3 regions of the Virgibacillus ihumii genome follow, and region 3 is predicted to be linked to each of the others. Evidence: riboswitches for the same ligand, from Rfam matches in the RefSeq annotation. Region 3 holds a riboswitch; each other region holds the start of a gene.
What was found. Region 3 has a riboswitch for S-adenosylmethionine ahead of HUX68_RS17965 (phosphoadenylyl-sulfate reductase). Riboswitches for the same ligand answer to the same signal wherever they lie in the genome.
Positions count from the first base shown of each region.

Region 1: another riboswitch for S-adenosylmethionine. It lies ahead of metK (methionine adenosyltransferase); the one in region 3 lies ahead of HUX68_RS17965 (phosphoadenylyl-sulfate reductase).
Region 2: another riboswitch for S-adenosylmethionine. It lies ahead of HUX68_RS01600 (Na+/H+ antiporter NhaC family protein); the one in region 3 lies ahead of HUX68_RS17965 (phosphoadenylyl-sulfate reductase).

Region 1 covers NZ_CACVAN010000001.1:1,338,842-1,341,114, forward strand. Annotated here, with positions in the region: gene metK (methionine adenosyltransferase) at 1-1,091, opposite strand, end outside; SAM riboswitch class I at 1,224-1,331, opposite strand; gene pckA (phosphoenolpyruvate carboxykinase (ATP)) at 1,543-2,273, shown strand, end outside.
Region 2 covers NZ_CACVAN010000001.1:328,268-330,540, forward strand. Annotated here, with positions in the region: gene HUX68_RS01600 (Na+/H+ antiporter NhaC family protein) at 1-1,285, opposite strand, end outside; SAM riboswitch class I at 1,420-1,532, opposite strand; gene HUX68_RS01605 (bifunctional transcriptional activator/DNA repair enzyme AdaA) at 2,210-2,273, shown strand, end outside.
Region 3 covers NZ_CACVAN010000001.1:3,625,292-3,627,564, reverse strand. Annotated here, with positions in the region: partial or broken gene HUX68_RS17970 (assimilatory sulfite reductase (NADPH) flavoprotein subunit) at 1-428, opposite strand, end outside; gene HUX68_RS17965 (phosphoadenylyl-sulfate reductase) at 680-1,405, opposite strand; SAM riboswitch class I at 1,669-1,775, opposite strand; gene HUX68_RS17960 (YitT family protein) at 2,062-2,273, opposite strand, start outside.

The DNA of each region.
Region 1 (2,273 bases), 2.3 Mb from region 3:
ATTGGACGTTGCAGATCAAGCATCCGAATTATACCTGCTGGCCGTAGATCAAATATTTTTCGTGTTGCGGCTTCCAGCTCAGCTTCATCGACCGTACCGGTGCCAAATGTATTGATGGAAATCGACACTGGCTCAGCCACACCGATTGCATAAGCCAATTGTACTTCACATGTTTTCGCAAGCTTTGCCGCCACAATGTTTTTAGCAACATAACGGGCTGCATATGATGCAGACCGGTCCACCTTGGTGGAATCCTTTCCACTGAATGCACCGCCGCCATGTCTTGCATATCCGCCGTACGTATCCACAATGATCTTACGTCCGGTCAAACCGGCATCACCCTGTGGTCCTCCAATTACGAACCTTCCCGTCGGATTGATAAAAAACTTGGTTGATTCATCAAGCAGATTTGCCGGAACAATCGGTCGAATCACATACTCAATCAGGTCCTTTTCGATTTGTTCAGTTGTTATATCCTGATGGTGCTGTGTTGAAATAACAATTGTATTCACCTTTACCGGGTTATCTTTTTCATCATATTCGACCGTTACCTGTGTTTTTCCGTCAGGGCGTAAATAATCCAAAATTTGCTCTTTACGTACATCTGATAATCGCTTCGATAATTTGTGTGCGAGCGAAATCGGCAATGGCATTAATTCGTCCGTCTGATCACAGGCAAACCCGAACATTAACCCCTGGTCACCCGCACCAATCGAAGCAATTTCTTCATCCGTTTTCCCCTGCCGTGTTTCATACGCCGTATCAACTCCACCGGCAATATCTGCTGACTGTTCATCAATAGCAGTCAGCACGGCACATGTTTCCGCGTCAAATCCGAATTTAGCGCGTGTATACCCAATATCCTTAATCGTTTGACGGACAATTGCAGGAATATCTACATATGTAGTAGTAGAAATCTCCCCCGAAACCAATACTAATCCTGTAGTTACTGTTGTCTCACATGCCACCCGGGCATTCGGATCATTTTTTAAAATTTCATCCAAAATAGCATCTGATATCTGATCGCAGATTTTGTCAGGATGCCCTTCTGTAACAGATTCAGATGTAAATAAACGACGATTTGCAGCCATGTGGCTAAGTCCTCCCTTTAAAAAATAGTACGGAAATCTATCTATTCAGTGTATGTTTATGTTTTAATAAGGTTAGAAAAAATAAAAAAACCTTTCCTGCAATCATGAGGAAAGGTGTCCTGAAGCCTTTCGCTCTTATTGTCCAAGGATAAATCCTTGCGTCAGATTAGCACCTTTTCACAGCATGTGACGGTTGCTGGGCTTCATCGGGTCTGTCCCTCCACCGACTCTGAATAAGAGAGTTTCCGCTCGAAATTCAGCATAACGGAAAAGCGCTGTCATGTCAACAATTTACAAGGGAATGACACACTTGACATGAAAAGTTCATATAAATATTCGTATAATTAGTATGGACTAATTTTATGAATGTGTTATACTAAATAAACAGATTTACAACTTGATTATTAAAATGTACTTTAATTAAAATCCATCATAAAGGAAGGTATCACAAATGAATGCGGTGGAACAATCAAAATTAATCAAAGATTTACTTTCACATGATAATCTGCAAAATAACCTTTCCGTACCACAGCTTGTCGAGAAAATTCTGGCACGTGAAGAGGGAACGCTGTCTGCATCAGGTGCAATTCGTGCGACTACCGGTAAATATACCGGGCGATCCCCAAAAGATAAGTTCATCGTTCGGGATGAGACCACTAAGGACGTCATTGACTGGGGAATCGTCAACCAGGAGATTGATGAGGCATCTTTTGATAACCTTTACAAAAAGGTGGTTGCCCATTTAAAGGAACGAAATGAATTATATCATTTTCAGGGCTATGCCGGAGCCGATACAAATTACCGGCTGCCAATTGAAGTTTTCAATGAATATGCCTGGCACAATCTGTTTTCCAGACAACTGTTTATCGAACCGACGGAGGAAGAATTGGGAACCCATCATTCCGAATTCACTATCATATCTGCCCCTACATACAAGGCAGACCCGAAAGTCGATGGAACGAATTCCGAAACGTTTATTCTTGTCTCATTCAAACAACGCATCGTTCTGATTGGTGGTACTGAATATGCCGGAGAAATCAAGAAATCCATTTTTTCCGTGATGAATTTCCTGCTCCCACAGCGTGACATTTTATCGATGCATTGTTCTGCCAACGTTGGTCAGGAAGGGGATGTTGCATTATTTTTCGGACTTTCCGGAACCGGTAAAACTACGCTCTCCGC
Region 2 (2,273 bases), 3.3 Mb from region 3:
ACCGGGGGAATCCGATTGCAATTGCAATCGAGCCGGCTACCCCTAGCAATACCGGATAAATACAATATGGCATAATGGAAACCGGGGAGATCGATGCAACACCGGCGACCGCAAGCAACTGTGCACCATATGGTAAAATTCCCTGAAAGGTACTGGCGAATATATCCAGTACGCTTGCGGAACGGCGCCTGTCAACTCCGAACCGTTCGGAAATTTGTTTGACTAATGGTCCGACACTAATAATTGAAATCGTATTATTGGCGGTTGAAACGTCAAAAACACTGACAAGGCCTGCAATACCGGCTTCGGCACCTTTTCTGGATTTAATCCGATTGCTTATTGCATTTAACAGGTAGTCAATTCCTCCATTAACACGAATAAGTTCAACTAAACCGCCGAGCAGAATGGACAACAGGGCAAGTTCCTGCATACCCGCCATGCCGTCACCAAGCAGGTTAAGGAATCCCATGCCATCGAATTCACCGTAGAACCAACCGACAATTCCTGCAAAAATGGTTCCACCGATTAATACATAAATCACATTGACTCCAGCAATTGCAATAACCAGTACAGCTAGATATGGCAGGACTTTGATCAGTTCATACGGATGTTCACCACTCACACCGCCGCTCGTATCCATTGTCATGATTCCAAAAATTACAGCAGTTACGATTGCCGCCGGCAGCGCAATGTAAATATTCACTTTAAATTTATCACTCATTTTGACTGCCTGTGTGCGGACAGCTGCGATAGTCGTATCGGAAATCATGGACAGGTTATCACCGAACATAGCGCCACTGACGATGGCACCCATTATCAACGCTGCACTCATTCCGGTCTGATCAGCCAGTCCGGCGCCGATTGGAGCAAGTGCAACGACTGTACCAACCGATGTCCCCATTGAAATGGAGATGAAGCATCCGATGATGAACAATCCTACAATCAACAGGTTTTGAGGCAGAAAAGTCAGCCCAAGGTTAACGGTTGATTCAACTGCACCGACACCTTCTGCAACCGCAGCGAATGCACCAGCCAACAGGTAAATAATAACCATCAACATGATGTTCGGATGGCCAGCCCCTTTTGTCAGGTGATCCAGTTTATCCTGAAAAGCCATTTTCCGGTTCATAAACAGTGCGAATAAAACAGCAATAAACACTGCAACAAGAACAGGTAATTTATAAAAATCTCCGTTAATCAGTCCGGAGCCTATAAATAACAATAAAAAGACGATAAATGGAAATAACGCAAAAGCGTTTCCTTTATTAAATTCTGATGACTTCATTTTCCAACTCCCCTTTGGTGTAGATACTGGTTTGCCGATACAAGGGTTTGTTTAAGGAATTTTTTCATGTGATGATTCATAAAAAATGTGATCAAAAACAAAAAACCTCCCGTTTTGGAAGGAGATTGACAATAATTTTATCTTCCAAAACGCATGTAACGCGATTTGCTGGAATTGGCACCTTGCAATTTTTGCGCAGGTTGCCGGGCTTCATAGGGCCAGATCCCTCAGCCACTCTGGATAAGCTTCTATGAAATTCATGATGAAAAGTGTAATATACTAATTAAGATGTGTCAATGAAATACATTTGGAATTTATGAAAGATTATTTGAAGGAGTTTATAAATTGTGAAACATTTGCCATCAAAAAACGTAAATAATGAGGGAGAAGGTGGTCATTACGGATGATCAACAGCCGAATCGGGTCGGCACCTAATTTCCAGAATTAATGAACATGGGGTGAATGGTATGAAGAAGTATATAGTCTTTATTGTTAGTTTTACGGTATTGTATCTTGTCTTTCAAATTGTATCAGGGTTAATTCTAACAGTGCTATATAATCCTGATCTACCATCAACGGGAAGCAATCTTGAAGCAGGTTCCACTACCTTATTATTGGTCATGTTGTTGATTGCGACTCTTTCTTATTTTATATCGCAAAAAGTAGGTAAAAGAACCTTGTCATAGTCTACTAAACTGTATTCTGATCCAGTTATTGGGATGCAGTTTTTTTAACGTGTTGCAGTTTACGTAAATATTAATACCGTTTAGATATATAACCAAAAATCGTAATGGTGTACCGGTCGAATTCAACGGACGCTTTCTTGTCCGGAACAGTTTGATCTGGTAAAAATTAAACCGCAATTATGAAGAAGAAATGTTTCTAATCGGCTGATAAAGTAGAAGTAAAGGGAGGTTTCTGGCAATGAAATCAATAGACGGTATGTTTGAAGAGGAGTTGTGGCATGCAGTGGTTTCTTGTAATGCTT
Region 3 (2,273 bases):
AGGGTTTCATAGAATGAGATGGCATTATCCGGTGGATCACCTTCACCATGGGTTGCTGTGACAATCAGCAAATCCTGGACTTTCTTGAGATTCTTAGGTTTGAAATCATCTAACGCTGAAATCGTTGCTTTCATGTTCTGCTCTTCCAATTTCTGAAGTATTTCCTCAGCAAGTTGTTGTCCATTACCAGTCTCCGATCCAAACAGTACCGTCACCTCACGGGTAGCTGCCTGTTGAGCATTTTGTGCAGATACTGATGTATCCGGCGTTTCAACAGAACTTGCAGCTATCGGTGCTTTCGTATTAACTGGAACCGCAAGATACCCGCTCAGCCAAATCCTTTGTGCTTCTGTCAATGTAGGCAACAGATGATTTAAGTTATCTGCTTGTTCCTGATCAAACGGACTATTCGTTACTTGTAACTGCACAGATATTCACCTCATAACATTTAATTTTGTTGTTATTTCCTTTGTCTGTGATCATTCATAACCTTCCATAACCATGAAAATCATGTTTGATCTAATTTCATAGTATTTTTAGTAGATTAGTCGGAATTAAACAATAAAAAATGAGCGTTTCATTAGAAAACTTGGTTGTCACCAAGCCTTTGGGTGACAGCAATAGTTGCACTTATGCAGTAAGAAAGGATTTTAAATTTTCTTAACTGCTTAAAAAATCCTTACCTTCCAACTGTGTGAAGTCCACACTCCTCTTTATTGGAACCTTTCCATCTTCCAGAACGGGAATCACCAGAATCTGTTACCGGTGACGTACATGGTATACATCCAATACTTGGATAGCCTTGGTCGTGTAATTCATTATATGGCAAGTTATTCAAATGAATATGATCCCATACATCATCCCACGTCCAATGAATTAACGGACAAACTTTAATCGATTTGAAACGTTCATCTTTATTGACAAAATCAGTTTTACTGCGTAATGGTGACTGTTCTCTTCGAAGTCCGGATATCCACGCAGGAACACCCGTCAATGCCTCCTCGAGAGGTTTTACTTTTCGAATAAAGCAGCACTGATCCGGATTTCTTTTCCACAGAGCTGATCCATATTGGTCCGCCTGCTCCTCCAACGTTAAATCAGGCTTTTTCATTTCAATCCGAAGATCCGGATATTTTTCCTTAATCTCATCAATCAGATTATACGTTTCCTGAAAATGAATCTCTGTATCGAGAAACACAATTTTCGCATCTTTTTTCACCCTGGAAATTAAATCAATTAATACAATACCTTCCGCTCCGAAGCTGCATGCATATACAACAGAATCCCCGAACGATTCAAAAGTCCACTCCAGAACTTCAATAGCACCATTGGTATCATCTGTAGGATGAAAATCTTTAAATGGGTCACCGGAGAAATTACGGTAAGTAACCGAATGATTCGTCACAGTTTATCCCTCCATGAAAAAGTATTTAAACCTTACACAAAAAATATCTTGGCAGGATTAAACTCACCTTAATCTTTAAAAAATAATTTCAGCCAAAACAAATTGTAATTTATGCTAAACTAACACCAATTATATATTAATATACCAACTTATTACATAACTTCTTCCATACTGAACGTTTTTTCACTATATTATCCAGGCATTTAAAAAACCCCCTTTTTCCAGTCTTCTGGGAAAAGAGAGTATTTTTTCTGCATTCGACCCTCTTATCTCCCAAGAATAGTTCTTGCTGGATTTAGCACCTTCCTGAATTTATCAGAGGTTGCTGAAGCTTCAAAGGGCCAGTTCCCTCAACTTCTCTAGATAAGATTATTAAATTAATTGAGTGTTATTGTATGTTCAAACGCTCCAAGTGTCAAGACTTTTTCAAAAATAATATAAATTTTAATACAATTTTCTACCATTAGAACTATATAATTTCTGCCGTAATTAATACTTTTGATGGAATTTAGTTAATGTATGATTTGAGAGCTATTGTTTCTTATTTAGAGGGATCTGCTTTCCAGTACCCTCCTCTCCCATTTTGGGAATCCAACTTAAAATCAAAATAGACGCACCTCCTTTTTTCCCAAGAAAGTGCGTCTGTATGAAAAAACTTATGATTTCCGAAAGTTACCTATTACTTCACTTGTCTCACTGACGCTGACAAAAGCTTTCGGATCAACATTTTTAATGAGAGACTTGACCAATGCCAGTTCATAACGGGTAATAACGGTATAGAGCACTTTATTTTCATTATTGGAATAGGCTCCATATCCGGTCATGACGGTAATTCCCCGAATCAGGTTTCCAATCAGTTCGTTTTTAA